Regions from separate parts of the Achromobacter sp. RT286_PF genome, predicted to be linked through region 2. Evidence: predicted binding sites of a transcription regulator. Region 2 holds the regulator's gene; the other holds the start of a gene.
What was found. Region 2 encodes LexA, which represses DNA repair genes until DNA is damaged. Its sites were predicted from a motif close to ACTGTATNNNNATACAGT; they were not measured.

Region 1 (14,961 bases), on a different contig from region 2:
CTAAGCAGGATCTGCCCGTTCACGACGTGGGCAAGCCCGCCGTTTTCGCGCGGCGGGACCCAGCCCAGGCTTTGCATTTCAAGGTTGTTGCCCGCTTGGTAGGCGTGCCGCGCAAGCGTTTCTTCAAGCTGATCGCCAACGAGAGTCCACGGCGAGGAGAGGCGGTAAATCTTGAGGTTTTTGAACCACATGAGCGTCGGCCAAAAGGGTTGATTCTATACGACGCGGCCGGTTTGCCGAAGTGCTGCAATACGGTTGCGACAGGCGACACGTTCTGTCACTGACATAGGGCGGGCGTTGCGTTAACTTGCGCGCACCGACATGGAATCGGAGAGGAAAAACATGAAAATCATTGGCGCCATCCTGATCGTCCTGGGCATTGTGGCTTTGGCCTACAAGGGCTTTAACTACAAGTCCGAAGAGACCGTTTTGCAGATCGGCTCGGTCAAGGCCACGGCCGAAACCGAGAAGTCGGTGCCGATCCCGATGTGGGCCGGCATTGCCGCCATCGTGGCGGGCGTGCTGGTTATCGGTGTGGGCATGCGTCGTTAAGCAGGCCCCGCATCCGCACAATGATGGCCGCCTGGCGGCCATCATTTTTTTTGGGCGCCGACTTTTTCGCGCTGACTTTCTCGCGCGGAAAAAAAGCGGCCCGGCTCAATAAAGGCCGGGCCGGTACGGGAGCACACAATACCGCGTCATAAAAGGCTCGCGGGGAACGCGGTATCGGTGTCAGAGCACTGGCCCTGCAATCGTCTGACAGGGGGATCAATCGTCATTCGATCTGAAGCAAGGCCGCAATCTGAGGCGCCAGTCTAAGCGCCAGGGTCTGACATCGTCCTGAAAATGCGCAGAAGTTTCGGGCAAAAAAAAAGCTCCATAAGGAGCTTTCAAGGCCGGGCAGGCGCAGCAGTCCCGCCCGGCGGGGGATGGTCTTTACGCGTTGATGTCGTTGTCCTTGGATTCGCGCACGAACAGCGTGCCGATGACCAGGGTCATGACGGCGATGATGATCGGGTACCACAGGCCGTCGTAGATGTTGCCCGTGGCTGCCACCACCGCGAAGGCCACCGGGGGCAGGAAGCCGCCGAACCAGCCGTTGCCGATGTGGTACGGCAAGCTCATCGAGGTGTACCGGATGCGGGTCGGGAACATTTCCACCAGCATGGCCGCGATGGGGCCGTAGACCATGGTCACGTACAGCACCAGGATCGCCAGCAACACCACCACCATGACATTGTTGCTTTGCGCCGGGTCCGCCTTGGCCGGGTAGCCGTGGCTGCGGATCGCGGTGGTCAGCGCCTTGTCCAGTTCAGCGGCCTTGGCCTTGAAGTCGGCCGGGGCCATGGACTTGCCGTCGAACGAGGTGAATTCGTCGTTGCCGATCTTGACCTTCGCGACCGAGCCGGCCGGTGCGGCTTCGTTCTTGTAGTTCACCGAGTTGCGGGCCATGAAGGACTTCACGACGTCGCAAGAACTGGTGAACGCGGACGTGCCCACCGGGTTGAACTGGAACGAGCACGTGCCGGGGTCGGCAATGACGGTGACCGGGGCGGTGGCCTGGGCCTTTTCCAGCGCCGGGTTGGCAAAGTGCGTAATGCCCTGGAAGATCGGGAAGTACGTTGCCGCGGCGATCAGGCAGCCCGCCATGATGATGGGCTTGCGACCGATTTTGTCCGACAGCGCGCCGAACACCACGAAGAAGGGCGTGCCGATCAAGAGCGCGACCGCAATCATGATGTTGGCCGTGTTGGCGTCGACCTTCAGCGTTTGCGTCAGGAAGAACAGCGCGTAGAACTGACCCGTGTACCAGACCACGGCCTGGCCGGCGGTCAGGCCCAGCAGCGCCAGGATCACGACCTTCAGGTTCTTCCACTGGCCGAACGATTCAGCGATCGGCGCCTTCGAACCCTTGCCTTCTTCCTTCATGCGCTTGAAGGTGGGCGATTCGCTCAGTTGCAGGCGGATCCACACCGAGATGCCCAGCAGCACGACCGAAATCAGGAACGGAATGCGCCAGCCCCAGGCTTTGAAGTCGTCTTCGCCCATGACCGTGCGGATGCCCAGGATGACCAGCAGCGACAGGAACAGGCCCAGCGTTGCGGTGGTCTGGATCCACGACGTGTAGAAGCCGCGGCGGCCGTGCGGCGCGTGTTCAGCAACGTAGGTCGCCGCGCCACCGTATTCACCGCCCAGCGCCAGGCCTTGCAGCAGGCGCAGCAGGATCAGGATGGCCGGAGCCGCCAGGCCGATGCTGGCGTAGCTGGGCAGCACGCCCACCAGGAAGGTAGACAAGCCCATGATCACGATCGTGACCAGGAAGGTGTATTTACGTCCTACCAGGTCACCCAGGCGGCCAAACACCAGCGCGCCGAACGGGCGCACGGCAAACCCGGCGGCGAACGCCAGCAACGCGAAAATGAAGCCCGCGGTGGGGTTCACGCCAGAGAAAAAGTGTTGCGCGATGATGGCTGCGAGCGAGCCGTATAGATAAAAGTCGTACCACTCAAAAACCGTGCCCAGCGACGATGCGAAGATGACGCGGCGTTCATCCTTGGTCATCGGGCGCGGTTCCGCGGAAGGACCGCGGCCTGCCATGGTTGTTGTGCTCATGATGTCTCCTCGTTTTTTGGCCGGCGGTTTTCCGCCGTGCTTGGCCCTTTGCCGGTCAAGCCGACATCGAGCTATGCGCAACATTGAGCCGCGACCCTGACGAGGTTCTGACGGAACCCTTACCCGAATCTTAAAATTGAAACAGAAAGTAACCGCTCCGCAGGGAGCTAGGGATAGTCCTTAGCTGTCGGCCGGGCTGCCCGACACGCGCCGCGCTAGCTTTCGTGCCGATCCGCCGGGTCGGCGTACTGCGGGAACACGACGCTGATGCGGGTGCCTGGCAGGTCGGAATGGGGGTTGGGATGGTCGTCGATCAGCACCGTCGCCTGATGCTTTTGCGCGATCTCGCGCACGATGGCCAGACCCAGGCCGCTGCCGTCGGACGCGGTGCCCAGCACCCGATAGAAGCGGTCGAAGACGCGCTCGCGCTCGTTGGGCGCAATGCCCGGGCCGGAATCTTCCACTTCCAGCACGGCCAGGTCGCCGCGACGCTGCACGCGCACGGTGATGTGGCCGCCGCGCGGTGTATAGCGCAGGGCGTTGTCGACCAGGTTGTTGAGCAGTTCGGCCAGCAGGAGCGGGTTGCCGTTGATCTCGACCGGATCGTCAGAGCCCTCGAAGCCCAGGTCGGTGCTCAGCGACAACGCCTGCGACACCCAGTGCATGGCCTGCTCGTAGGCGATGGCGTTCAGATCGGTGCGCGTCAGGCCGATGGCGCTGGGGTTTTCGGCGCGCGCCAGCAGCAGCAACTGATTCACCAGCCGTGTGGCGCGTTCGGACCCCGTCACCAGCTGACGCAGGCTGGATTGCATTTCTTCGGGGCTGGCATCGCGCAGCGCCAGTTCAGCCTGTGTGCGCAGCCCGGCAAGCGGCGTCTTCAGTTGGTGGGCGGCGTCCGCCACGAAACGGCGCTGCGCCTGCACGTTGGCCGACAGCCGATCCAGCAGGTCGTTCATGGCGGCGACCAGCGGCGCGATTTCTGAAGGGGCCGCGCGTTCGTCGATGGGCGACAGGTCGTCAGGCCGACGCGCGCGCAGGCGCTGCTGTAGCGCATTGAGCGGCGCCACGCCGCGCGACAGGCCGAACCACACCAGCAGCACCGCGATCGGCAGCACCACGAACTGCGGAATGATCACGCCCTTGATGATGTCGTTGGCCAGTTGCGTGCGCTTTTCCACGGTCTCGGCCACGATCAGCAGCGCGGGCTGCGTGTTGGGCAGGTTCAGGTCCACCCACGTGAACGCCAGGCGGATGCCGAAACCGCGCATGGTGTCGTCTTCGTATTGGACTTCGCCCGGGCGCGGCTGGCCCACGGTGGCCGGTAGCGGCAGCGCGCGATCGCCGCCCAGGTATTCGCCCCGGCTGCCCAGTACCAGCCAGAAGACGCTGTCGGTTTCGTCGGCGCGCAACACGTCGCGCGCGGCGTCGGTCATCTTCAGCACGGCCCGGCCGTCCTGCGCATGAACCTGCCGCGTCAACACATGCAGGTTGTTGGCCAGCGCCCGGTCGTACGGCACGTTGGCGATGTTCTGGGCGACCACGTACGTGATCGCGACGCTCATGGGCCACAGCAGGAACAGCGGCGCCAGCATCCAGTCCAGGATTTCGCCCAGCAGCGAACGCTGCGGCGGCGCAAAGCTCGGGCCCTTGGACCCGGCTTGCATGATATCCAGCGCTTCCTGATTCAGCGGCTCGGGCCGGGGGTCAGCTGGCGAGGTACGCGGCACCCTGGTCCCGCTCCAGACAGTAGCCCAGGCCACGCACGGTGACGATCTTCACGCCGCTGGGTTCGAGCTTCTTGCGCAGCCGATGCACGTAGACCTCGATGGCGTTGGTGCTGACTTCTTCGCCCCATTCGCACAGGTGGTCCACCAACTGCGTCTTGCTGACCATGCGGCCGCTGCGCGTCAGCAGGATTTCCAACAAGCTGACTTCGCGCGCCGAGAGGTCCAGCGTCTGGTCGTCGACGATGGCGACGCGGCCCGTCTGGTCGAACAGCAACCGGCCATGCTTGAGCATGGTGGCGCCGCCGCCCGCGCCGCGTCGCGTCAGCGCCCGCACGCGCGCTTCCAGTTCGGACAGCGCAAAAGGCTTGGCCATGTAGTCGTCAGCGCCCAGGTCCAGGCCTTTCACGCGCTGTTCGATGCTGTCGGCGGCGGTCAGGATCAGAACGGGCAGGGCGGAGTTGCGGGCGCGTAACCTGCGCAGCACTTCCAGCCCGGCCAATTGCGGCAGGCCCAGATCCAGAATGAGCAGGTCAAACGCCTGGGCCGCCAGCGCAGAGTCGGCGGCAAGCCCGTCACGCACGGCGTCTACCGCGTAACCGTTATGCCGCAATGACCGGGATAGGCCATCGGCCAGAATGCTGTCGTCTTCGGCGATCAGGATGCGCATGGGGGCGGCACGGAAGCTGCAAAAAGGTCCCTGTGACGCCGACGCTTTGCGTGCCGGCTGCCCCGGGGTAGGGGGCTATCGCCTTGTGGGCGGCCCGGCGGTGGAATAGGGACGAAACGCCGGGGTCGGCTTCGATTCTGTCATACGGCGCCAGGCTTGCCCACTCAGGGAATACGTGCAAAACTCTGGCACACTGGTTTTTTGTACAGTACAATCCGATGCAATAATCTGAACCTGATTCAAAACAGCAACGCTGCGGTCCAAGGGTGCTCCTTCATGCCGCAACCACCAGATACGTCACAGACAGGACTTTACATGGACGACAAAACCACCAAGGCCGCCGCATCGGAAAAGGCCAAGGCGCTTGCCGCCGCGCTTTCGCAGATCGAAAAGCAGTTCGGCAAGGGCTCGATCATGCGTTACGGCGATAACGAGGTCTCGCACGATATCCAGGTGGTTTCCACGGGGTCGTTGGGTCTGGACATCGCCTTGGGCGTCGGCGGCCTGCCGCGCGGCCGTGTGGTCGAAATCTACGGCCCGGAATCGTCGGGCAAGACCACGCTGACGCTGCAAGTCATCGCCGAAATGCAAAAAATCGGTGGCACCTGCGCCTTTGTCGACGCCGAGCACGCGCTGGACGTCCAATACGCCAACAAGCTGGGCGTGAACCTGACGGACCTGCTGATCTCGCAGCCCGACACGGGCGAGCAAGCGCTGGAAATCACCGATGCGCTGGTGCGTTCGGGTTCGGTTGACCTGATCGTCATCGACTCGGTGGCCGCGCTGGTGCCCAAGGCTGAAATCGAAGGCGAAATGGGTGATTCCCTGCCGGGCCTGCAAGCCCGTCTGATGAGCCAGGCGCTGCGCAAGCTGACCGCCACGATCAAGCGCACCAACTGCATGGTCATCTTCATCAACCAGATCCGCATGAAGATCGGCGTCATGTTCGGCAACCCCGAAACCACCACGGGCGGCAACGCGCTGAAGTTCTACGCGTCGGTGCGCCTGGACATCCGCCGCATCGGCTCCATCAAGAAGGGTGACGAGGTCGTCGGCAACGAAACCCGCGTCAAGGTCGTCAAGAACAAGGTGGCGCCGCCGTTCAAGCAAGCTGAATTCGACATCATGTACGGCGCCGGTATTTCGCGCGAAGGCGAAATCATCGACCTGGGCGTGGCCGCCAATGTGGTGGACAAGTCGGGGGCGTGGTACAGCTACAACGGCAACCGCATCGGCCAGGGCAAGGACAACGTCCGCGAATACCTGAAAGAACACCGCGACATGGCGATCGAAATCGAAAACCGCGTTCGCGAGAACCAGGGCATCGTCAGCCGCGCCGCTGAATTCGTGCCCACGGCGGAAGACACCGCCGAATAAGCCTTCCGCCTGCCCCGGGCGCAGTGTCGCCAGGGACGGCGGACAGGCTTATCGCAGCGGGGCTGGGCGGTGATGCCGCACAGTCAGATACGGCAGGCGCCATGACGGGCCTGCCGTTTTGCATTATTCGTCGGACAGGGTTCGCCGCGTCTTTATCGATCCGGCGTCCGTCCTTGACCAAGGCAGAAAGCGCATGAGCTGGAAATCGACCCCCGCGTCAGCCGACCGCCTACGCGCCAAGTTGGATGACGAGTTTGAAACCGTCGCCAAGCCGCAAGGCTTGCGACGCAGTTCGGACGCGCGTCGCGAACAGGAAGCGGCCGAGCCCGCCGCTGACAAAGATGTCTGGCAGCGCAGTTCCGAGCAGCGCGCGCTGAAGCCCCGCACTTCCCGCACGTCACGTACGTCGGGTATGTCGGGTATGTCGGGTACGTCGGGTATGTCGGGCACTTCGCGTACATCGCGGACATCGCGTCCCCAGGACACTTCCGACACGTCGGACACCTCTGACACGTCGCCAACAGGTGACAACGCCGGGGATGCGGCCAAGCCTGCCCGCAAGGGCCCATCGCTGAAAATGCGCGCGGTGGGATATCTGTCGCGTCGCGAGCACGCCCGCGAGGAACTGGCGCGCAAACTGGTCGCCTACGCCGAAGACGCCGATGAAATCGACAGCGTGCTGGATGCGCTGGAAAAAGAGGGCTGGCTGTCCACCGAACGGTTCGCACAAAGCCTGGTGCATCGGCGTGCGTCGCGCCAAGGCGCGGCGCGCATCGTGCAGGAACTACGCCAGCACGGCGTGGACGATACCCAGGTGGCCGAATTGCGCGAACAACTGCGCGCCACCGAATACGACCGCGCGCTGGAGGTCTGGAAAAAACGCTTCGACGCCAAGCCGCCAGACCGCACGGCCTATGCCAAGCAGGCGCTCTTTCTGGCCAGCCGGGGCTTCGCGCACGATGTCATCCGTCGAATCCTGGGCGAAGGCGACGGCGACGGCGATTGACCGGATCTTGCGCGGCCCCGCGAAGATGGCTCGTCGCTGCCGCCCCCCGGGCGGCTTTTTTTACGTCTTGGCCGACTTGATACCCGACAGCGTCTTGAAGCATACGTCGCGCGTAATGGTCAGGAACTCGTCGATGTAGGACGCGTCCGTATCTTCGCTGCGCACGGTTGCATACAGCGTGCGCCAAACGCCTTGCGGTCCCAGCCGGCACAGCCGCAACCAGCCCTGGTTCATGTATTCCGTCAGCGCCCAGTTCGGCAAGGCCGCCACGCCACGGTTGCTGGCGACCAGCTGCGCAATGATCGGGGTCAGTTCGGCCTTGCGAATGGCGGCGGGTTCGACGTCGGCGGGGTCCAGAAACGCGGTGAAGACGTCCAGGCGTTGTTTGTCCACCGGATACGTAATCAGCGTCTGGTCCGCCAGCTGGTCGGGCATGATGAATTTGTTGCCGGCCAACGGGTTCGCTTCCGACACCGCCAACACCAGTTCGTACTTGAACAAGGGCAGGTATTCCACGGCGTCCAGCGGTTGCGGGTCCGACGTGATCACCAAGTCCAGGTCGCCGCGCACCAGGGCAGGCAGGGGGGCGAACGAAAACGCCGCCGACAGGTCCAGCGCGACGTCGGGCCACTGCACCCGGAATGCGTCCAGCGCCGGCATCAACCACTGAAAGCAGGAGTGGCAGTCAATTGCCAGATGCAGTCTGCCGCTGCGGCCGGCCGCCAGCCGTTGCAGGTCGCGTTCGGTTGCGCGAATGCGGGGCAGGACTTCATCCGCCAGCGCCAGCACGCGCAAGCCGGCCGTGGTCAGGCGGGCGGGGCGGGTGCGGCGGTTCAGCAGCGGCGTGCCCAGCCGGGTTTCCAGGTCGCGCAATTGGTGCGACAGGGCCGACTGCGTCAAGTGCAGCCTTTCGGCGGCTTCTTGCAGACTGCCGCCCTCGCGGATGGCGGTAAGCGTTTCAAGATGGCGGATTTCTAGCATGGGAAGGGCGGGCCGACGAAGAATGATCGCCCTAGTATATGAGAAATCCTCATCTTATCCATGTATACATTGATTTTGATTCATGTATGTTTGCCTGCACAATGGTCGTCACTTGAACAAACTTTGGCTAACGGCGGTGTTCTCATGACTACTATTCATAATCTGGGGTTCCCCCGAATCGGCGCCCAGCGCGAATTGAAGCGCGCGGTCGAGGCCTATTGGGCCGGCAAGCAAACCGCGCAAGCGCTGGAAGAGACGGGCCGCGAGTTGCGGGCCAGGCACTGGAAGCTGCAAGCCGCCGCCGGCTTGAAGTTTGTGCCGGTGGGAGACTTTGCCTGGTACGACCAGATCCTGGAATGGACCACGCTGCTGGGTGCCGTGCCCGCCCGCTTTGGTCAGAAGGACAACGAGGCAGTGTCGCTGGACACGCTGTTTCGCATGGGCCGTGGCCGCGCGCCGTCGGGCAAACCCGCCGCCGCTTGCGAGATGACCAAGTGGTTCGACACCAACTATCACTACATCGTGCCGGAACTGGTGCCCGGCCAGGCGTTCCGTATCGCCCGCGAATCGCTGTTCGAACAAGTCCAGGAAGCGCACGCGCTGGGCCACGAGGTCAAGCCCGTGATCCCCGGCCCGCTGACGTGGCTGTACCAGGGCAAGGGCGACGCGTTCGCCGGTGGCGCCGCTGACGAAGGCAAGCTGCAACTGCTGGCTGCTTTGCTGCCGGTGTATCAGCAAGTGCTGGCGCGTTTTGCCAAGCAGGGCGTGCAATGGGTGCAGATCGACGAGCCCATCCTGGTGCTGGACCTGCCCCAAGCCTGGCGCGATGCCTACGAATCGGTATACGCCACGTTGGCGGCCAGCCCGGTCAAGCTGCTGATCGCCACCTACTTTGACGGCTTGAAAGACAACCTGACCACCGCGCAAGCGCTGCCCGTGGCGGGCCTGCACGTGGACTTGGTCCGCGCACCCGAACAATTGCATGACGTCGTGGCCGGTTTGCGCGCCGGCCAGGTGCTGTCGGCCGGCGTCATCAACGGCCGCAATATCTGGCGCACGGACCTGGACGCGGCTATCGCCACGCTGGCACCCATCAGGCAACAACTGGGCGACCGTCTGTGGTTGGCCCCGTCGTGCTCGCTGCTGCATGTGCCGGTAGACCTGGCTAATGAAACGGAGCTGGATGCCGAACTCAAGAGCTGGCTGTCGTTTGCGGCGCAAAAACTGCAAGAGCTGAACCTGCTGGGTCGCGCGTTGAACAACGCCACCGACACCTCTGTGCAGGATGGGCTGATCAAGCAACGCGCCGCGCTGACGGCTCGCCGTTCGTCGCCGCGCATTCACAACCCGCTCGTGAGCCAGCGCATGGCTGGCGCGACCGCCGTGTCGCGAGACCGCGCACCGTTTGCCGGCCGCATTGCGCGCCAGCAAGAACAGCTGGGCCTGCCCGCGTACCCGACCACCACGATCGGATCGTTCCCGCAGACCGCCGAAATTCGCGCGTTGCGTCGCGACTGGAAAGCCGGCGCGCTGACGGATTCAGGCTACGAGAACGCCATCCGCAAGGAAATTGAAGAAGTCATCCGCTTCCAGGAAAAGGTGGGCCTGGATGTCTTGGTGCACGGTGAACCCGAGCGCAACGACATGGTGGAGTATTTTGGCGAACTGCTGGCCGGCTTTGCGTTCACCAAGAACGGTTGGGTGCAAAGCTATGGGTCGCGTTGCGTCAAGCCGCCGATCATTTTTGGCGACGTGGCCCGGCCCGCGCCGATGACGGTGGGTTGGTCGTCGTACGCGCAATCGCTGACGGACAAGCCGGTCAAGGGCATGCTGACCGGCCCGGTCACCATCTTGCAATGGTCGTTCGTGCGCGACGACCAGCCGCGTGAGCAGACCTGCCGCCAGTTGGCACTGGCGCTGCGCGACGAAGTGGTGGACCTGGAAACCGCGGGCATCAGCGTTATCCAAATCGACGAGCCTGCCATCCGCGAAGGCCTGCCGCTGCGTCGCGCCGACTGGAAGGCGTACCTGGATTGGGCGGTGGATTGCTTCCGCTTGGCGACGGCGGGCGTGCGCGATGAAACGCAGATCCACACCCACATGTGCTATTCCGAATTCAACGACATCATCGAATCCATTGCCGCCATGGACGCCGATGTGATCACAATCGAAACGTCGCGTTCGAACATGGAATTGCTGAAGGCGTTTGAAGATTTTGATTATCCAAACGACATCGGCCCCGGCGTCTACGACATTCATTCGCCCAACGTGCCGGACGTCGATTGGATGGTCGGCTTGATGGAAAAGGCGGCGACCCGTCTGCCCAAGGAACGCCTGTGGGTGAATCCTGACTGCGGCCTGAAGACGCGAGCCTGGCCTGAAACCGAAGCCGCGCTGATCGGTATGGTGCAGGCGGCGCGCGCGCTGCGCCAATCGGCCTGACGCCAAACCGTCACCGGTCCGCCTGCCTTCAAAACGGGGCGGCGCCAACAACCCCTTGCGTGATGCCGCCGGCATTGCGCAAGGGTTTTTTTTAATGCGCGGGCGTGAACGAATTTTCGCGGCGTTGGTCAATTAAGCCACCCTGGCATCGGCTGCCGCCCATGCCATGGCTGCTGCGTTAGTTGCATCCTATTCTTTGCTGCCGGATTGTCGCCGTCCCTATGATTCTCCAAGGCCCTTATCGGCCGGATCTGCTTCTTGCGGAAACGCTGCCCGATATTTTGGAAGCCACGATCCTGCGGCACCCCACCGCCATCGCCATTCACTGGCAGGATCAAACACTACGCTATGACACGCTGGGCCAACGCGCATCTCTTGCCGCGCACCATCTGATTCAGGCGGGCGTGCGGCCCGGGCATATCGTCGGCTTGTGCTTGCCGCGCGGCGCCGACCTGCTGGTGATGCAGGCGGCCATCGCGTTGGCCGGCGCGGCCTGGCTGCCCTTTGAAGCCGACACGCCGCCGGACCGCATGCTGGTGTGTTTGCAGGACGCTGGCGCGAATGGCCTGATCGCCAGCGCGGACGTGCGTCTGGATGGCATGGTCACCTGGACGCCGTGGGCGCTGGCCGTTCCCGTTCAGGGCGCACTGAACCGGCGCGCAGGGCTGCGGCCTGAACACCCCGCTTATGTGATCTACACCTCTGGCTCAACCGGCAAGCCCAAGGGCGTACCGATCACGCATGCCAGCATCTGCCATTTCCTGCGCAGCGAAAACGAAGTGTTGGGCGTGCGCCAGGACGACAAGGTCTATCAGGGCTTCTCGGTGGCGTTCGACATGTCGTTCGAGGAAATCTGGATCAGCTACCTGGTGGGTGCCAGCCTGTGGGTGGCGCCCAAGATGTTGACGACCGACCCCGAAGGGCTGCCCGACGCGCTGGTGCGCGAAGGCGTCACGGTGCTGCATGCGGTGCCTACGCTATTGGCTTTGTTCGCGCGCGACGTGCCCGGCTTGCGCATCGTGAACCTGGGCGGCGAAGTGTGCCCCGACTTTCTTGTGCCGCGCTGGGCCACGCCCGGCCGTCGCTTGTTCAACACGTACGGGCCGACTGAAACCACCGTTTCCGCCAGCGTGGCCGAGCTCATGCCGGGGCAAGCGGTGACGATCGGTGTGCCGCTGCCCAATTACGGCATGCTGGTGCGCGGTGATGACGGCGCGGTGCTGCCAGCGGGGCAGGTCGGCGAGCTGTGCATCACGGGCCCCGGCGTGGCCGACGGCTACCTGGGTCGGCCGGCGCTCACGGCAGAAAAATTCCTGGCCAATCCTCGGCCCAGCGGCAGTCATGACACGCGCATGTATCGCAGCGGCGATCTGGCGCGCATCGACGAGCACGGGCAGATCCATTGCCTTGGGCGCAGCGACGATCAGGTCAAGGTGCGCGGCTTTCGCGTCGAGCTTGGCGAGATCGAGGCGGCGCTGTATCGCCAACCCGGCGTGGGCGCCGCCGCCGTGGTGTTGCGCGATCTTGCCGGTATCGACCAATTGGTGGCGTTCGTAATGCCGGAAAGCGACGCGCGCCTGGATCCGCACGCCTTGCGAGCAGCCTTGTCACAAGAGCTGCCGGCGTACATGATTCCGGCCCGCTTTGAATTCGTGGCCGAGGTGCCGCGGCTGACGTCGGGCAAGATCGACCGCAAGACGCTGCGGGCGCGCGAGCTGGACACCGCGCAGCAACCGTCCACGGAAGACGACGAGCCCGTCACGGCGGGCGAGCGCGCGTTGTTCGATGCGCTGCGCCCGTTGTTTCCGGGGCAGCCGCTGCATCTGGCCAGCGACTTCTTCCGAGATCTGGGCGGCCATTCCCTGCTGGCCGCGCGGCTGGTTTCGTCGCTGCGCAAGCATCCGAATTTATCAGCGCTGAGCATGCACGAGCTATATCAGCATGCTGGCGTGGGCGCGTTGGCCGCGCGCCTGGATGCGTTGATGGCAACGGCAACGGCAACGGCAACGGCAGCCGAAGCCGCCCCGGCGTCCACCGTACCACCGACCGCCACCGGGGGCGCCGCGCACGAGGCCTCACTTTTGCGCGCGCCGGAATGGCGCCGCTGGACGTGCGGCCTGGCGCAGTTGGCCGCGCTGCCATTGTTGATCGGCGTGCGCATGCTGATCTGGCTGACGCCGTTTTTCACCTATCACTACCTGACCGGTGACGATGGCGATTCGGTCTGGCGTGCCGTTGCCTGGTCCATCGCCAGCTACCTGGCCTGCAACCTGCTGAGCTTTGCCGTGGCCGTCGCCTGTAAATGGGCGATTGTCGGCCGCCAGAAGCCGGGCCGCTATCCGTTGTATGGCTGGCGCTTTTATCGTTGGTGGCTGGTCGACCGCATTCTGGATATTCCGCCCGCGCACCTGCTGGCGGGCTCGCCGCTTCAAGTCTGGTATCTGCGGGCGCTGGGCGCGCGCATCGGCCGCGACGCTGCCATCAGTCGGGTGTCGGTGCGTGCGCCAGACCTGCTGACGGTGGGCGATGGCGTCAGCATCGGCGCCGCCGTCAATCTTGAAAACTTCGCCGTGCGCGGCGGCATCTGGGAAGTCGGCCCGATCACGCTTGCCAACAACGCCTATGTCGGTTCGTATTCGGTGCTGCAAGGCGATGTCGAGATGGGCGAAGGCGCGCGGCTGGAAGGGCTGTCATCGCTGGCCGGCGGTACGCGCGTGCCCGCGGGGCAAACCTGGACGGGCGCGCCGGCGCGACATGACCCGCGCGCGCAGCCGTCTGATCTGCCGCCCCGGCCCGTGCGCGAAGGGCGCTGGCGCCGGCTGGACGTGCTGGCCTACGCGGCGGGCGGCACGCTGATCGCCGCGCTGTTCTTCATGCCGGTCTTTCCCAGCTTCGTGTTGATCGATTGGATCGACGCGCGCTGGCTCGACCTGATGGGCTCGCGCGCGTCGTGGCCCATCGCATTCCTGTGCTATCTGCTGCTGGCGCTGCCGGCCAGCGCCTTGCTCTTGCTGTTGACCGTGCTGGCGTGCGCGGTGCTGCGCTGGTCGCTGCTGCCCAGGCTGTCGGCCGGCCGCTGGCCGGTATATGGCCAGATCTATCTGCGCCGTTGGTTGACCAATCAGATCCAGGAGGCCAGCCTCAGCGTGCTGCACGGCCTGTATGCGTCCATCTATGCCGGGTCGTGGTACCGGCTGCTGGGCGCGAAAGTAGGGCGCGGCACCGAGATTTCCACCGCGATGGGCATCGTGCCAGACATGCTGACCTTGGGGCGCGACAGCTTCATTGCCGACGGCGTGATGCTGGGCGACGAGGAAATCGACCAGGGCTGGATGCGCTTGCGCCCAACCGTCATCGGCAACCGCAGCTTTGTGGGCAACGGGGCGTACGTGCCCGACGGATCGGTGTTGCCCGATGACGTCCTGATCGGCGTGCAAAGCCGCGCGCCGGCCAATGCCGCGATGGCCAGCGGTCAGACATGGCTGGGCAACCCGCCGCTGGCGCTGCCCGCGCGCGAGCAGACGGCCGGCTTTCCCGCCCACTTGACCTTCCGGCCCAGCACCGGCCGCAAGGTGGCGCGCGGCGCGGTCGAGGGCATGCGCATGATCCTGCCGCTGGCGGTGGTGATCGCGGTGGGCTATCTGACCGTCATGCGCGTCATTCCCATCGCGGCGGTCGACGGGTTTATCGGCGCGTTCGACGAGTTGATGCTGGCTGGCGTGCTGTACGGCGTGGGCACTTTCCTCTTTGTGGTGTTGCTGAAATGGGCGCTGATGGGCCGCTACCGGCCGCGCGCCGAGCCGATGTGGACGCCGTTTGTGTGGAAAAGCGAGGCGGTGACGAGCCTGTATGAGTCCATCGCGGTGCCGAACTTCTTCAATTTCCTGCGCGCCACCCCGTGGCTGCCGCTGGCGCTGCGCTGCCTGGGGGCGCGCATCGGCAAGCGGGTGTTCATGGATACGACCGACGTCACCGAGTACGACTGCGTGTCGATCGGCGACGACGCGGTGCTGCACGCCGGGTCGGGGCCGCAGACCCATCTGTTCGAAGACCGGGTCATGAAAATCGGGCCGGTCGATATCGGCCCGGACGTGAACGTCGGCCCGCGCAGCACCATCCTGTACGGCACCCACGTGGAAGCCGGCGCC
Region 2 (14,961 bases):
GAATTTCAACCGTCAGATCAGCATCGGTCACCAGCGCCTGGCACGACAGGCGCGACGTGGGCGTCAAGCCCCAAGCCTTGTCCAGCAAGTCCTCTTCGTCGTCCGTCGCGTCTTCCAGTGCGGAATAGCCCTGCTTGATGACCACATGACAGGTGGTGCACGCACACGATAGTTCGCAGGCGTGCTCGATGTCGATATGGTTGTCCAGCAAAATGCGGCAGATCGACACGCCCTTGGGCGCGTCCTCGATTACGGCGCCTTCAGGGCAGTAGTCGGGATGAGGCAATACAGTCAGTTTCGGCATAGCGTCTTATCAGGCAATCTCATCAAGTTTTCGACCCGCCAAGGCGGCGCGAATGCTGCGGTCCATGCGGCGCGCGGCGAAGTCGTCGGTTGCGGCCGACAAGGCCTGCACGGCGCCCTTCACGGTGTCCACATCGTCGGCCGCTTGGGCGTCGATGGCGGCTTGCAGGCATTCATCAACGCGGCGGCGCTCGTCGGCGTCCAGCAGGTCGCCGTCAACCGCCAGCGCGGCTTGCACGGATTCCACCAACTGGCGCGCGTCCACTTGCTGCTCGCGCAACATGCGGGCGCGGGCGTCGGTATCGGCTTGCGCCACGCTGTCGGCCAGCATCTGGGCAATTTCGTCGTCGCTTAATCCGTAAGACGGCTTGACCGACACGGCGGCCTCGACGCCCGTGCTTTGCTCGCGCGCAGTCACGCTGAGCAAGCCGTCGGCATCCACCTGGAACGTCACGCGGATGCGCGCGGCGCCCGCCACCATCGGCGGAATGCCGCGCAGTTCGAAGCGAGCCAGGGAACGGGAGTCCGCCACCAGGTCGCGTTCGCCCTGCACCACATGAATGCTCATGGCGGTCTGGCCGTCCTTGAACGTGGTGAACTCCTGGGCGCGCGCCACGGGAATGGTGCTGTTGCGCGGGATCACCCGTTCAACCAGCCCGCCCATGGTTTCCAGACCCAGCGACAGCGGAATCACGTCCAGCAGCAGCCAATCTTCACCCGGTGCGCGATTACCGGCCAGCAGATTCGCCTGCAACGCCGCGCCCAGCGCGACGACTTGATCCGGGTCCAGGTCGGTCAGGGGCTCCGTGCCAAACACCTTGCCCACTGCGGCCCGCACGACAGGCATGCGCGTCGCGCCACCCACCATCACCACGCCTTTCACGTCCGCCGGCGTCAACGACGCATCGCGCAGCGCGCGGCGCGCGCAATCCAGCGTGCGTTCGATAAGCGGCTGGGCCAAGGTTTCGAATTCGGCGCGGGTCAGTACCAGATCCACGTTGCGGCCGTCGGCCAGCGCCAGCTTCAGCGTCGCGCTGTCCGCGCTGGACAAGGCTTCACGCGCGGCGCGCGCAGCCATCAACAAACCACGCCGGTCAGCGGCAGAAAACTCGCCGGCCGCCAGCTTGGCCACAGCGTGATCGACAATCAACGCATCAAAATCGTCACCCCCCAGCGCCGTATCGCCGCCGGTGGAGATCACTTCGAATACGCCCTGCGTCAGCCGCAAGATGGAAATATCAAAGGTGCCGCCGCCCAGGTCATAGACGGCATAAACGCCTTCCGATGCGTGGTCCAAGCCATAGGCGATGGCGGCAGCCGTCGGTTCGTTCAGAAGGCGCAGCACGTTCAGCCCGGCCAGCCGCGCGGCGTCGCGCGTTGCCTGGCGCTGGGCGTCGTCAAAGTAAGCGGGCACGGTAATCACCGCGCCCACCAAGTCATCGCCCAATACGTCTTCGGCGCGCTGACGCAGCACCGCCAGAATCTGGGCCGACACTTCAACAGGGCTCAAATCGCCCTGCACCGTGCGGATGCGGACCATGCCGGGCGCGTCCACGAATTCATAAGGCGCACGCGTGGCACGCGCCTCTTCCAGCGAACGGCCCATGAATCGCTTCACGGAAACTACGGTATTCAAGGGGTCTTCGGCTTGCTGCGCGAGGGGCTCGCGGCCCGTTGTGACTTTGCCACCCGGCAGGTAGCGCACCGCCGACGGCAGCAGGGCATGGCCCTGCGCATCGGGCAGCACTTCAGCCACGCTGCTGCGCACTGCCGCAACGAGGGAATTGGTAGTGCCCAGATCGATGCCCACCGCCAGCTTGCGCTGGTGCGGCGCGGGCGATTCACCGGGCTCGGATATCTGCAATAAGGCCATGATCTATTTTTTCTGGTCAGTTGGCGGCGATGTGCAGGCACCCGGTGCTCGGGCGCCACAACGCAGCGTTGGCTATCCAGCGGGCTGGGCGTGCGCCAGCTCTTGCGCCAGTTTTTCCACGAACATCCATTCGCGTACCTTAAGGCCCGCGGCGGCATGGTCGTGCTCATCGTCCAGCAGGCGCTTGAGCGTGGCGCGCATCGACACGCGAGCCTCGTCCAGTTCCGTGCGCAGGGCCGCCAGCGCGTCAGCGTCGTCACGCGCGTCGTCCAGCATTTCGCGCCACGTCATCTGCTGCATCAAGAACGCCGTGTCCATGGACGTGTTGCTCTCGGTCTGCAGGTCCACGCCCGCCTGTTCGCACAGATAGCGGGCCCGCAGCAAGGGATCGCGCAAAACGCGATACGCCTCGTTGGCTCGTGCGGCCCATTGCATGGCGACACGGCGCTCGGCGGGGCTGGCGGTGGCATAGCGATCGGGATGCACCTGCGCCGCGACAGCTCGCCACGACGTTTCCAGTGCTTGCGCATCCAGGTCAAAGCGGGCCGGCAAGCCGAACAGGCTGAAATGGTCGTCTACAGCCAAGACTTACACCGTGAACGACTCGCCGCAGCCGCAGGTCGCCTTCTCGTTGGGGTTGCGGAACTTGAAGCCTTCGTTCAGGCCTTCCCGGGCGTAATCAAGCTCGGTTCCGTCCAGGTAAGCAAGGCTTTTGGGGTCAATGAAGACCTTTACGCCGAAGCTTTCGAACACGACGTCTTCCGGCGTCGAGTCGTCCACATATTCCAACTTGTAGGCCATGCCGGAACAGCCCGTCGTCCTAACGCCGAGCCGCAAGCCGATACCCTTTCCGCGCTTTTGCAAGTAGCGGCCGATGTGGGTGGCAGCCTGTTGGGTCAGGGTAACGGACATGATCAGCCTGCCACCGCTTCGGCCGGGGCCGAATGCTTCTCTTTGTAGTTCTGCACCGCGGCCTTGATAGCGTCTTCGGCCAGGATGGAACAGTGCACCTTCACCGGCGGCAGCGCCAATTCTTCGGCGATCTGCGTGTTGCGGATGTTCATCGCTTGATCCAGCGTCTTGCCCTTGACCCATTCGGTCACGAGCGAGCTGGACGCAATGGCGGAGCCGCAGCCGTAGGTCTTGAAACGCGCGTCTTCGATCACGCCGGCTTCATTGACCTTGATCTGCAGCTTCATGACGTCGCCACAGGCGGGCGCGCCGACCATGCCGGTGCCAACCGATTCGTCCGACTTGTCGAACGAACCGACGTTGCGCGGGTTTTCGTAGTGATCCAGAACTTTGGTGCTGTAAGACATGTTATTTCTCCACGTATTTCTTGGCGCGGGCGCTTAGTGCGCGGCCCACTGCACGGTGTTCAAGTCAATGCCTTCCTTGGCCATTTCCCACAGCGGCGACATATCGCGCAGCTTGCCAACGCGGCTCTTGAGCAATTCGATCGCGTAGTCCACTTCCTTTTCGGTCGTGAAGCGGCCGAGCGTGAAACGGATGGAACTGTGCGCCAGTTCGTCATTGCGGCCCAGGGCACGCAATACGTACGACGGTTCCAAGCTGGCAGACGTGCAAGCCGAGCCGCTGGAAACGGCCAGTTCCTTGATCGCCATGATCAGGGACTCGCCTTCGACATAGTTGAAGCTGACGTTCAAGTTGTGCGGTACACGCTGGTCCATGTCGCCGTTCAGATAGACCTCTTCGATCTGCGACAGGCCATTCCACAGCCGATCACGCAGCATGCGGATGCGCTCGTTCTCGGTACCCATTTCTTCGCGCGCCAGGCGGAAAGCCTCGCCCATGCCGACAATCTGGTGCGTAGCCAGCGTGCCCGAGCGGAAACCGCGCTCGTGGCCGCCACCGTGCATTTGCGCTTCGATACGGATGCGCGGCTTGCGACGCACATACAGCGCGCCGATACCCTTCGGGCCGTACGTCTTGTGCGCCGAAAACGACATCAGATCAACCTTCAGCTTTTGCAGGTCGATTTCCACCTTGCCAGTCGCCTGAGCGGCGTCGACGTGGAAAATGATGCCCTTTTCGCGGCAGATTTCGCCCAGCGATTCGATGTCCTGGATAACGCCGATTTCGTTGTTCACCATCATCACCGACACCAGCACCGTATCAGGTCGCAGCGCGGCTTTGAACGTGTCCAGGTCGATCAGACCGTCGTCCTTCACGTTCAGGTAGGTGACTTCAAAACCCTGGCGCTCCAGCTCGCGACAGGTATCAAGCACCGCTTTGTGCTCGGTCTTGACGGTGATGACGTGCTTGCCGCGTTCCGCGTAGAAATTCGCAGCGCCCTTGATGGCTAGGTTATTGGACTCGGTCGCGCCAGAAGTCCAGACGATCTCTCGCGGGTCGGCGTTGACCAGCTTGGCGACTTCTTCGCGGGCGCGTTCGACGGCTTCTTCCGAATCCCAACCATACGCATGGCTACGGGAGGCCGGATTGCCGAAGTTCTCGTACAGCCACGGCACCATCTTGTCCACGACGCGCGGGTCGACGGGGGTGGTGGCCGAATAATCAAAATAAATCGGACGGGTGGTCATGTCTACAACTCCTGATACTGCTTATACGGTGGCGTTAGCCGCGACGGTCGTGGTCGGGGAATTGGCAGCGGCATTGGCGCCGCCCACCCGATTGACACGTACTGCGCAGGCCTGCGCTTGATTGCTGGCTTCCTGCAACTGGCGCACGCGCTGCTGATCGACCAGATCTTGCAGGGACACCGAATCCAGGTAATCGACCATCTTGCGGTTCAACGTCGCCCAGAGTTCGTGCGTCATGCACTTGCCGGGCTTGCCGTCATTGCCGCTTGTACAGTCGCGCTTGCCGCCACAGCTGGTGGCGTCCAGCGGCTCGTCCACTGCAAAGATGATGTCCGCGACGGTCACATTGCGTGCAAGGCGCGCAAGCGAATAACCGCCGCCCGGGCCGCGCACGCTGTCCACGAGTTCGTGGCGACGCAATTTCCCGAACAGCTGTTCCAGATAGGAAAGCGAGATGTTTTGACGCTGGCTGATGGCCGCAAGAGTGACCGGGCCGCTGTGCTGGCGCATCGCGAGATCGATCATGGCAGTCACGGCGAAACGCCCTTTGGTAGTTAGCCGCATGGTGGGTTCCCTGTGATTCGGCAATGGCCGCCAGCGAATCCGGCGGTCAATACCCGAGTAATTGGGTCAAGTATAGCCTATTCCCGACTAATTTGGTATGGCTCCTGGCCAGAAAAAACCGCGCTGTTGCGCGGTTTTTTCGTTGCCATGTACCCCAAGAGCCGCACTGTGGGCGGCTCTACGGAAAAGCGGTCAGGCCGCTTGGTACTGGGTAGCGCGCTTGCGGACCAATTCCAGGACACCTTGGCAGGCGTCTTCCAAGTAATCGAGAACCTTGCCAAAACCATCCGCGCCGCCGTAGTAAGGATCGGGCACAGTGGCCTCTTCAAACTCATTGGCGAAGCGCATCAGCAGCATCAGCTTGTGCTGATAGGTCTTGGGGCACTGCTGCTGCATCGCAGACAGGTTGTCCCAATCCATGGCGAGGATAAGATCGAAGTCGCGGAAATCCTCTGCGGTGACCTGACGGGCCTCACAGTGCGTGATCTCGTAGCCGCGTTTACGTGCCGCAGCCTGCGCCCGGGCATCAGGCGCCTCGCCGATATGAAACGCATGCGTGCCCGCAGAGTCAATGCGAACAACGTCGCTCAACCCCGCGTCATTCACCAAATGGCGAAACACGCCCTCTGCGCTCGGCGAGCGACAGATATTGCCCATGCAAACGAAAAGTACCTTGGTCATCATGGGAGTAAGTGTGAGGGAAAACCCGAGATAAGGCAAGCTTTTTTTGCAAAGAAACAAATGAGTAAAGGTCGGCCCGAGCGTTAAAACATCCCTTTAATATCAATTAGTTATCGAGATATTTAAACGTCACCCCTCCACCCCCAGTGGGCGCCAGGCGCCCTTTCCTGCTGTGCGCGCATATCGACCGTCCTCCGCACCATTTTCAGCATTATGTCAGCTACCTGTCAGCCCATACCGACGCGCTGCGCGGCGCGAGCGCTTATACGGCCCCATCAAGAAGAACACGTTGCTTCAGCGCGGTAAGCGCATCGCGCGCGGCAGCGGCCTGCTCGAATTCCAGATTTCGAGCGTGGTCCATCATCAGCTTCTCCAAGCGCTTCAACTCGCGAGCCAAGGCCTTCTCGTCCTTGAGGAACTCGGCCGGCACGGCGGCTTCGAGGGCGTCGTGCTGCACTGGCGCGACGATGCCGTCGATCAGCTCACGCACGGCCTTGCGGACGCCGCGCGCCGTAATGCCATTGTCGATATTGAACTGCAGCTGCTTGGCGCGCCGACGGCTGGTTTCCTCCATCGCGCGCTGCATCGAATCCGTAATGCGGTCTGCATAGAGAATGGCGTGGCCGTTCAAGTTGCGGGCCGCCCGGCCAATCGTCTGGATCAAGCTGCGTTCGGATCGGAGGAAGCCTTCCTTGTCGGCGTCAAGAATTGCCACGAGCGAAACTTCGGGAATATCCAGCCCCTCGCGCAGCAGGTTGATGCCCACCAACACATCAAAGGTGCCCAGGCGCAGGTCGCGCAGGATTTCCACGCGCTCGACGGTATCAATGTCGGAGTGCAAGTAGCGCACCTTGACGCCGTGTTCGCTAAGAAAATCCGTCAAATCCTCAGCCATGCGTTTGGTCAGGGTGGTGACCAGCACCCGCTCGCCCACCGATACCCGCGCCTTAATTTGGCCCAGCAAGTCGTCCACCTGGGTGCGGGCCGGCAATACCTCGACCAAAGGATCGACCAAGCCGGTGGGCCGAACGACCTGCTCAACGACGTTGTCAGCGTGTTCTTTCTCGTAAGCCGCTGGCGTGGCCGACACGAAGACGCATTGGCGCATCCGCGCCTCGAATTCTTCAAGCTTGAGGGGCCGATTGTCCATCGCGGATGGCAACCGGAACCCATATTGCACCAACGTTTCCTTGCGCGACCGGTCGCCGCGATACATGGCGCTGAGCTGGCCAATAGTCACGTGGCTTTCGTCGATGAACATCAGCGCGTCGGACGGCAGGTAATCGATCAACGTGGGTGGCGGCTCGCCTGGTGCGGCGCCGGACAGGTGGCGGGAGTAGTTTTCGATCCCCTTGCAAAAGCCTAACTCCTGCAGCATTTCCAGATCGAACCGCGTGCGCTGTTCCAGCCGCTGGGCTTCGACCAGATGGCCGTCGTCCACGAAGCGTTTGACACGCTCTCGCAGTTCCACCTTAATCGTTTCAATCGCGCGCAGAACCGTATCGCGCGGGGTGACGTAATGCGACCCGGGATACACGGTAAACCGTGGCAGCTTTTGCCGAATGCGGCCCGTCAGGGGATCAAACAACTCCAGGCTTTCGATCTCGTCATCAAAAAGCGTCAGGCGCAGCGCCAGCTCGGGGCTTTCTGCCGGGAAGATGTCGATGGTTTCGCCACGGACCCGGAACGCCCCCCGCGTGAATTCGGCGTCATTGCGGGTGTATTGCATGGCAACCAGACGCGCCAGGATTTCCCGCCGCGAGATCTGGTCACCGCTGCGCAGAATCAAAACCATCGCGTGGTAGTCGCCGGGATTACCAATACCGTAGATGCAAGACACCGTGCCGACAATAATGGTGTCGCGGCGTTCAAGCAGGCTCTTGGTAGCCGATAGACGCATTTGTTCGATGTGCTCATTGATGGACGAATCCTTTTCAATGAACAGGTCGCGCGTCGGGACATAGGCCTCGGGCTGGTAATAGTCGTAGTACGAAACGAAATACTCGACCGCGTTCTTCGGAAAGAACTCCCGCATTTCGGCATATAGCTGCGCCGCAAGCGTTTTGTTGGGCGCCAACACCAGCGCAGGGCGTCCCAACCGCGCGATCACATTCGCCATGGTGTAGGTCTTGCCCGAGCCCGTCACGCCCAGCAGCGTCTGGAACATCAGGCCGTCTTCGATACCCTGGGTCAACCCGTTGATCGCGGTGGGCTGATCGCCGGCCGGAGGATAGGGCTGGAACAGCTGGAACGGGCTACCGGGATATTCCACAAAGCGCGGTTCCGCGCCAGCAACGGGCGGTGCGTCAGCCGATACTGGTACCACGGCATTTCCAGCGAGATTCTGGGCCAGATCTCCCGCGCCGCTCGGGTCTATTGGGCTGTTTGGCATGCTAGACTGTTCCAGGGTAAACCCCCCATTATCCACAGCACCTCGTACTGCGTCCACCCATCCTCATCAGAGTCCCATGAGCAACCTTTTCGATTCCGTCGAACTCGCGCCGCGCGACCCCATTCTTGGTCTGAACGAACAATTCAACGCGGACACGCGTCCGGGTAAAGTCAACCTGGGCGTGGGCGTGTACTACGACGACCAGGGACGGATCCCCTTGTTGGGCGCCGTTCGCAAGGCCGAAACCGCCCGCATCGAAGCGGCCGCCGCTCGCGGCTATTTGCCCATCGAAGGCATCGCCGGCTACAACCAGGGAGCTCAAGCCCTGTTGCTGGGTAAGGATTCCGCGCTGGCCGCAGCCGGTCGCGTGTTGACCACCCAAGCGCTGGGCGGCACCGGCGCGCTTAAGATTGGCGCCGACTTCCTGCGCCAATTGCTGCCCTCTTCCAAGGTGTTGATCAGCAACCCCAGCTGGGAAAACCACCGTGCGCTGTTCGAGCGCGCCGGCTTTGAGGTCGGCACGTATTCGTACTATGACGCCTCCACTCGCGGCCTGAACTTCGAAGCCATGCTGGCGGACTTGAAGGCAGCCCCGGCGCAGACCGTCGTCGTGCTGCACGCGTGCTGCCACAACCCGACCGGTGTGGACCCCACGCCGGAGCAATGGAAGCAGATCGCCGCGGTTGTGAAGGAAAACAACCTGGTTCCGTTCCTGGACATCGCCTACCAGGGCTTTGGCGAGGGTCTGACCGAGGACGCCGCTGTCGTGCGCATGTTCGCCGATCTGGACATGACCATGTTCATCAGCTCGTCGTTCTCGAAGTCGTTCTCGCTTTACGGTGAACGCGTGGGCGCACTGACGATCGTCGCTGGCAGCAAGGAAGCGGCGGGCCGCGTCCTGAGCCAGCTCAAGCGCGTCATTCGCACCAACTATTCCAACCCGCCAACCCACGGCGGGACGGTGGTGTCGACGGTGCTGAACACGCCGGAACTGTTCGCCATGTGGGAAGAAGAACTTGCCGGCATGCGCGACCGCATCCGCCTGATGCGCAAGCAATTGGTGGAAAAGATCAAGGAACACGGCGCCAAGCAGGACTTCAGCTTTGTCCTGCAGCAACGCGGCATGTTCTCGTACTCGGGCCTGACGTCGGCTCAAGTGGATCGCCTGCGCGAAGAGCATGGCGTGTACGCGGTGTCCAGCGGCCGCATCTGCGTGGCTGCGCTGAACAGCGGCAACATTGACAAGGTAGCTGCCGGCATCGCCGCCGTGCTGTAACCCCTGCCAGTACGGGCCGTCCACGGCCCTGTTATGACGAAACGGAGCCCTAAGGCTCCGTTTTGCTTTCGGGCCCGCCGCCGGCTTGCTTTTTTCCGCTACGTCCCCCAGAATGGCGCTGTATATATGTACAGTCCGCTCATACCGGATCATCGCCATGGCCAGCAAACTCACCGACCGCCAGCAACAAATCCTGGACCTCATCCGGCAGACCGTCACGCGCACGGGCTTCCCGCCAACGCGTGCCGAAATCGCCCAGGCCCTTGGTTTCCGTTCACCGAATGCGGCAGAAGACCACCTTAAGGCATTAGCCCGCAAGGGAGCCATCGAGCTCACCGCCGGCGCCTCGCGCGGCATACGCTTGAAAGACGGGCCCTCCCAGTCTCAGACGTCTCTGGCCATACCTTCTTTGGCGCAGTTGCTGCTGCCGTTGGTCGGGCGCGTTGCGGCAGGCAGCCCTATCCTTGCGGCCGAACACGTCGAACGCGAGGTTGGCGTGGACCCCCATCTTTTTGCCCAAGCGCCCGATTACCTGCTGAAGGTGCGCGGCATGAGCATGCGAGATGCGGGCATTCTGGAAGGTGACTTGCTTGCGGTGAAGAAGGCCTCTGAAGCGCGCAACGGCCAGATCGTCGTGGCACGTTTGGGCGACGACGTGACGGTCAAGCGCCTGCAACGCACCAATGGGCACATCGAACTGCTGCCGGAAAATCCGGACTTTCAAACCATCATCGTTGAAGCAGACCAAGAGTTCGCGCTGGAAGGCATCGCCGTCGGTTTAATCCGTACGCACGCGTTGCACTGACGCGGCACGGGGGTAGATCAGGCACGGTCTGCCTAGCCTTGCCGTAGCGTTCGCTTGGCAATAGCCATAGCCAAAGTCACCGCGATGGCCAAAACGATGGCCATAAAAAACCCCGCCACGTGGCGGGGTTTTTTGTTGGGCGACCATACTTCGGACGTCCAGCCATACCAGCTGATCAGTGCTTCAGAACCGGGTCCGTCGAGCCGGGCTCGGCAGGCTTGGTCACCAGCGCGTCTTTGACGGCTTCTTCCTCGGCCAGAGGCTCCGGCAGACGCTCCAACGCTAATTCCAGCACCTTGTCGATCCAGCGGACCGGCACGATCTCAAGTTGGTTCTTGACGTTATCCGGGATCTCCGCCAAGTCCTTGACGTTTTCCTCGGGAATCAAGACCGTCTTGATACCGCCACGGTGGGCCGCCAGCAGCTTTTCCTTCAGGCCACCGATAGGCAGCACTTCGCCGCGCAGCGTGATCTCACCGGTCATGGCAACATTGGCGCGAACCGGAATGCGCGACAACGCCGAAACCATGGCCGTGGTGATGGCGATACCCGCGGACGGGCCGTCCTTGGGCGTCGCACCTTCCGGCACGTGGACGTGCATGTCGTGCTTCTCGAAGACGCTGTCGGCAAAGCCCAGGCGACGAGCGCGGGACCGCACCACCGTGCGAGCCGCTTCCACCGATTCCTTCATCACGTCGCCAAGCGAACCCGTACGCTGGATCACGCCCTTACCCGGCATGTCCGCCACTTCGATTGTCAGCAGATCGCCACCGACCTCGGTCCAGGCCAGACCGGTCACCTGACCAATCTGGTTTTCCTTCTCGGCCATGCCGAAGGTATAGCGGCGCACGCCCAGGTAGTCGCTCAGGTTGTCGCCCGTGACGTTGACCGGCTTGACCTCGATGGTCTTGCCTTCCGCCTTGGCACGATCATTCTGGGTCAGCAACTGCTTGATGACCTTGCGGCAGATCTTGCCCACTTCGCGTTCAAGGGCGCGCACACCGGCTTCCCGGGTGTAATAGCGAACGATATCGCGCAGCGCACTGTCATCGACCGTCAGTTCGTTGTCCTTCACGCCGTTGTTCTGCATCAGCTTGGGCAGCAGATGGTCGCGAGCGATATGGATCTTTTCCTCTTCCGTGTAACCGGACAGGCGGATCACTTCCATACGGTCCAACAGAGCCGGCGGGATGTTCAGCGTGTTGCTGGTGGCGACGAACATGACGTCGGACAAATCGAAGTCGACTTCGATGTAGTGGTCCTGGAACGTGTGGTTTTGTTCCGGGTCCAGCACTTCAAGCAACGCCGAAGAAGGATCGCCGCGGAAGTCCATGCCCAGCTTGTCGATTTCATCAAGCAGGAACAAGGGATTGCGCACGCCGACCTTGGACATGTTCTGCACGATCTTGCCGGGCATCGAACCGATGTAAGTACGGCGATGGCCTCGGATCTCGGCCTCGTCACGCACGCCGCCCAGCGCCATACGCACGAACTTGCGGTTCGTGGCCTTGGCAATGGACTGGCCCAGCGAGGTCTTGCCGACGCCCGGGGGGCCGACCAGGCACAGGATCGGTGCCTTGACCTTGTCTACGCGCTGTTGCACGGCAAGATATTCGAGAATGCGTTCCTTGACCTTTTCCAGACCGTAATGGTCGTTGTCCAGCACCGTCTCGGCGTTGGCGATCGAGTTGTTGATCTTGCTCTTCTTCCTCCAGGGGAGGTTGATGAGCGTATCGATGTAGTTGCGCACCACGGTGGCTTCGGCCGACATGGGCGACATGAGCTTGAGCTTCTTGAGCTCGGCATCGGCCTTTTTACGCGCCTCTTTGGGCATGTGGGCAGCGATGATCTTCTTTTCAAGCTCTTCGAGGTCCGCGCCCTCTTCGCCCTCGCCCAACTCCTTCTGAATGGCTTTGACCTGCTCATTCAAGTAGTAGTCGCGCTGGCTCTTTTCCATCTGCTTCTTCACGCGGCCGCGAATCCGCTTCTCGACCTGAAGAATGTCGATTTCGGTTTCCAGCTGGGTAAGCAGACCTTCAAGGCGCTCGGACGTGCCGACGATCTCGAGCATTTTTTGCTTCTGCTCGAGCTTCAGCGGAAGATGCGCGGCGATCGTGTCAGCCAGGCGACCCGCATCGTCGATGCCGGCCAACGAGGTCAGGATCTCCGGAGGGATCTTCTTGTTGAGCTTTACGTACTGTTCGAACTGGGCAACGATCGCGCGGCGCAGGGCCTCGGTTTCGGAGCCCTGCATGGCGTCCGGCTCGATCGGCGTCACCTGGCAGGTGAAATGCGAATCGGCATCTTCGATGCTGTTGATGCGGGCACGCTGAGTGCCTTCGACCAGAACCTTAACGGTGCCGTCGGGCAATTTGAGCATCTGGAGGATGCCGGCAACGCAGCCGATCTCGTAGACGTCTTCGGGGGTGGGATCATCCTTGCCGGCGGATTTTTGGGCCACCAGCATGATGCTTTTGCCCGCTTCCATCGCAACCTCGAGCGCGCGAATAGAGCGCGGACGGCCGACGAACAGCGGGATGACCATGTGCGGAAACACCACGACGTCGCGAAGTGGGAGCAAAGGCAGGTCGATCGGGTCGGAAGGCAGGGTCTGGCTGGCAGACATAGGAGGTTCCTCGGTATGACTCGGCGTATCGGGGACGGGGAGCCTGGGAGAGAGTACCCGGGCTATCCGCGTCAGTTACGTCTGTTATGGGAACAATAGCCGAAAATTCAAGATCCCGGCTGCCGGATAGGCAAAAGGCAAAAAAAAATGCCCCGGAGGGCACTCCTACGGCAAAAAAACCCGTTACAGGAACGGGCTTTTTTGAAATATCAGGCTGCAGCGTCGCGGACTTCTCCACGCTCCGGCTTGTCGGATTCGCCGGCTTCGTCCGCATAGATAAGCAAGGGCTTGCCCTCGCCTTCGATTGCGTTCTCGTCGACGACCACACGCTTTACGTTGCCCTGCGAAGGCAACTCATACATGGTGTCCAAAAGCGTTTGTTCGATGATCGAACGCAAGCCCCGGGCACCCGTCTTACGCTTGAGCGCCTTGCGGGCAATCGCCTTCAATGCCGCAGGACGCAGGTCCAGCTCGGCGCCTTCCATGGCGAACAGCTTCTGGAATTGCTTGAGCAAAGCGTTTTTCGGCTCGGTAAGGATCTGAACCAATGCCGCTTCGTCCAGCTCGTCCAGCGTGGCGACCACGGGCAGACGACCCACCAGTTCCGGGATCAAGCCGAACTTGATCAGATCTTCGGGTTCGACTTCCGAGAACAGCTCGCCTACACCGCGTTCGGATTTGGCACGTACCGAGGCCGAGAACCCGATGCCGGACTTTTCGGTACGGTCACGGATGACCTTTTCCAGTCCGTCGAAGGCGCCGCCCACGATGAACAGGATGTTGGTCGTGTCCACTTGCACGAAGTCCTGGTTCGGATGCTTGCGTCCGCCTTGCGGGGGTACCGAGGCAACCGTACCTTCGATCAGCTTGAGCAACGCCTGCTGCACGCCTTCGCCGGAAACGTCGCGCGTAATGGATGGGTTGTCCGACTTGCGGGAAATCTTATCGATTTCGTCGATGTAGATAATGGCGCGTTGCGCTTTCTCGACTTCGTAGTTGCAGTTTTGCAGCAACTTCTGAATGATGTTCTCGACGTCTTCGCCGACGTAGCCGGCTTCGGTCAGCGTCGTGGCGTCAGCCATGACGAAAGGCACATTCAGCATGCGCGCCAAAGTCTGCGCCAACAGCGTCTTGCCCGAGCCCGTGGGCCCGATCAGCATGATGTTGCTCTTGGAGAGCTCGACTTCGTCACCCTTGATCTCGCCGTGACGAATGCGCTTGTAATGGTTGTAAACCGCCACGGCCAGCATGCGCTTGGGCGAGTTCTGCCCAATGACGTACTGATCGAGGAAGGTCTTGATTTCGGCCGGAGTGGGCAGCTCGGAACGAATCGCCGCGCGCGCGGTCGCTTGCGCTTCCTCGCGGATGATGTCGTTGCACAGATCTATGCATTCATCACAGATGAACACCGACGGACCCGCGATCAGCTTGCGGACTTCATGCTGGCTTTTATTGCAAAACGAGCAATGCAGCACTTTTGCGTCTGCCGATCCCTTTTTTTCAGGCATATTTGTTTCGTATCTCAGGTAAAGATGCGCCAGACCGATAACGGGTCCAGCGCATGCGCTTACTCAAACTTGGTGGCAGCGGGTTCGGATCAACCTGGAAGTCAGCCTTCCGAGCGGGAGCTCATCACCTTGTCCACCAATCCATACGATACCGCATCTTCGGCGGACATGAAGTTGTCACGTTCCGTGTCCAGGCCGATTCGCTCCATCGACTGGCCGGTGTTGTCGGCCAGGATCCGGTTAAGACGTTCGCGCAGGTCCAGGATCTCGCGAGCCTGGATCTGGATGTCGGACGCTTGGCCCTGGGCGCCGCCCGACGGCTGGTGGATCATGATCCGGGAGTTGGGCAGCGTGAAACGCTTGCCCTTC

Region 1: a site for LexA is predicted at 5,200-5,217, ahead of recA (recombinase RecA). Genes of this name have one in related genera too.

What each region holds. Positions count from the first base shown of each region.
Region 1 is NZ_JCBAMR010000058.1:753-15,713, forward strand. It holds gene AC6LJY_RS26400 (recombination-associated protein RdgC) at 1-191, opposite strand, end outside; gene AC6LJY_RS26405 (hypothetical protein) at 343-552, shown strand; gene AC6LJY_RS26410 (MFS transporter) at 937-2,598, opposite strand; gene AC6LJY_RS26415 (sensor histidine kinase) at 2,829-4,205, opposite strand; gene AC6LJY_RS26420 (response regulator transcription factor) at 4,318-5,007, opposite strand; gene recA (recombinase RecA) at 5,323-6,384, shown strand; gene recX (recombination regulator RecX) at 6,578-7,390, shown strand; gene AC6LJY_RS26435 (LysR family transcriptional regulator) at 7,451-8,371, opposite strand; gene metE (5-methyltetrahydropteroyltriglutamate--homocysteine S-methyltransferase) at 8,516-10,813, shown strand; gene AC6LJY_RS26445 (Pls/PosA family non-ribosomal peptide synthetase) at 11,035-14,961, shown strand, end outside.
Region 2 is NZ_JCBAMR010000006.1:118,435-133,395, forward strand. It holds gene fdx (ISC system 2Fe-2S type ferredoxin) at 1-304, opposite strand, end outside; gene hscA (Fe-S protein assembly chaperone HscA) at 314-2,176, opposite strand; gene hscB (Fe-S protein assembly co-chaperone HscB) at 2,249-2,761, opposite strand; gene iscA (iron-sulfur cluster assembly protein IscA) at 2,765-3,088, opposite strand; gene iscU (Fe-S cluster assembly scaffold IscU) at 3,091-3,495, opposite strand; gene AC6LJY_RS07775 (IscS subfamily cysteine desulfurase) at 3,529-4,740, opposite strand; gene iscR (Fe-S cluster assembly transcriptional regulator IscR) at 4,762-5,304, opposite strand; gene AC6LJY_RS07785 (low molecular weight protein-tyrosine-phosphatase) at 5,497-5,988, opposite strand; gene uvrB (excinuclease ABC subunit UvrB) at 6,248-8,377, opposite strand; gene AC6LJY_RS07795 (amino acid aminotransferase) at 8,454-9,653, shown strand; gene lexA (transcriptional repressor LexA) at 9,811-10,458, shown strand; gene lon (endopeptidase La) at 10,634-13,084, opposite strand; gene clpX (ATP-dependent Clp protease ATP-binding subunit ClpX) at 13,294-14,592, opposite strand; gene clpP (ATP-dependent Clp endopeptidase proteolytic subunit ClpP) at 14,694-14,961, opposite strand, start outside.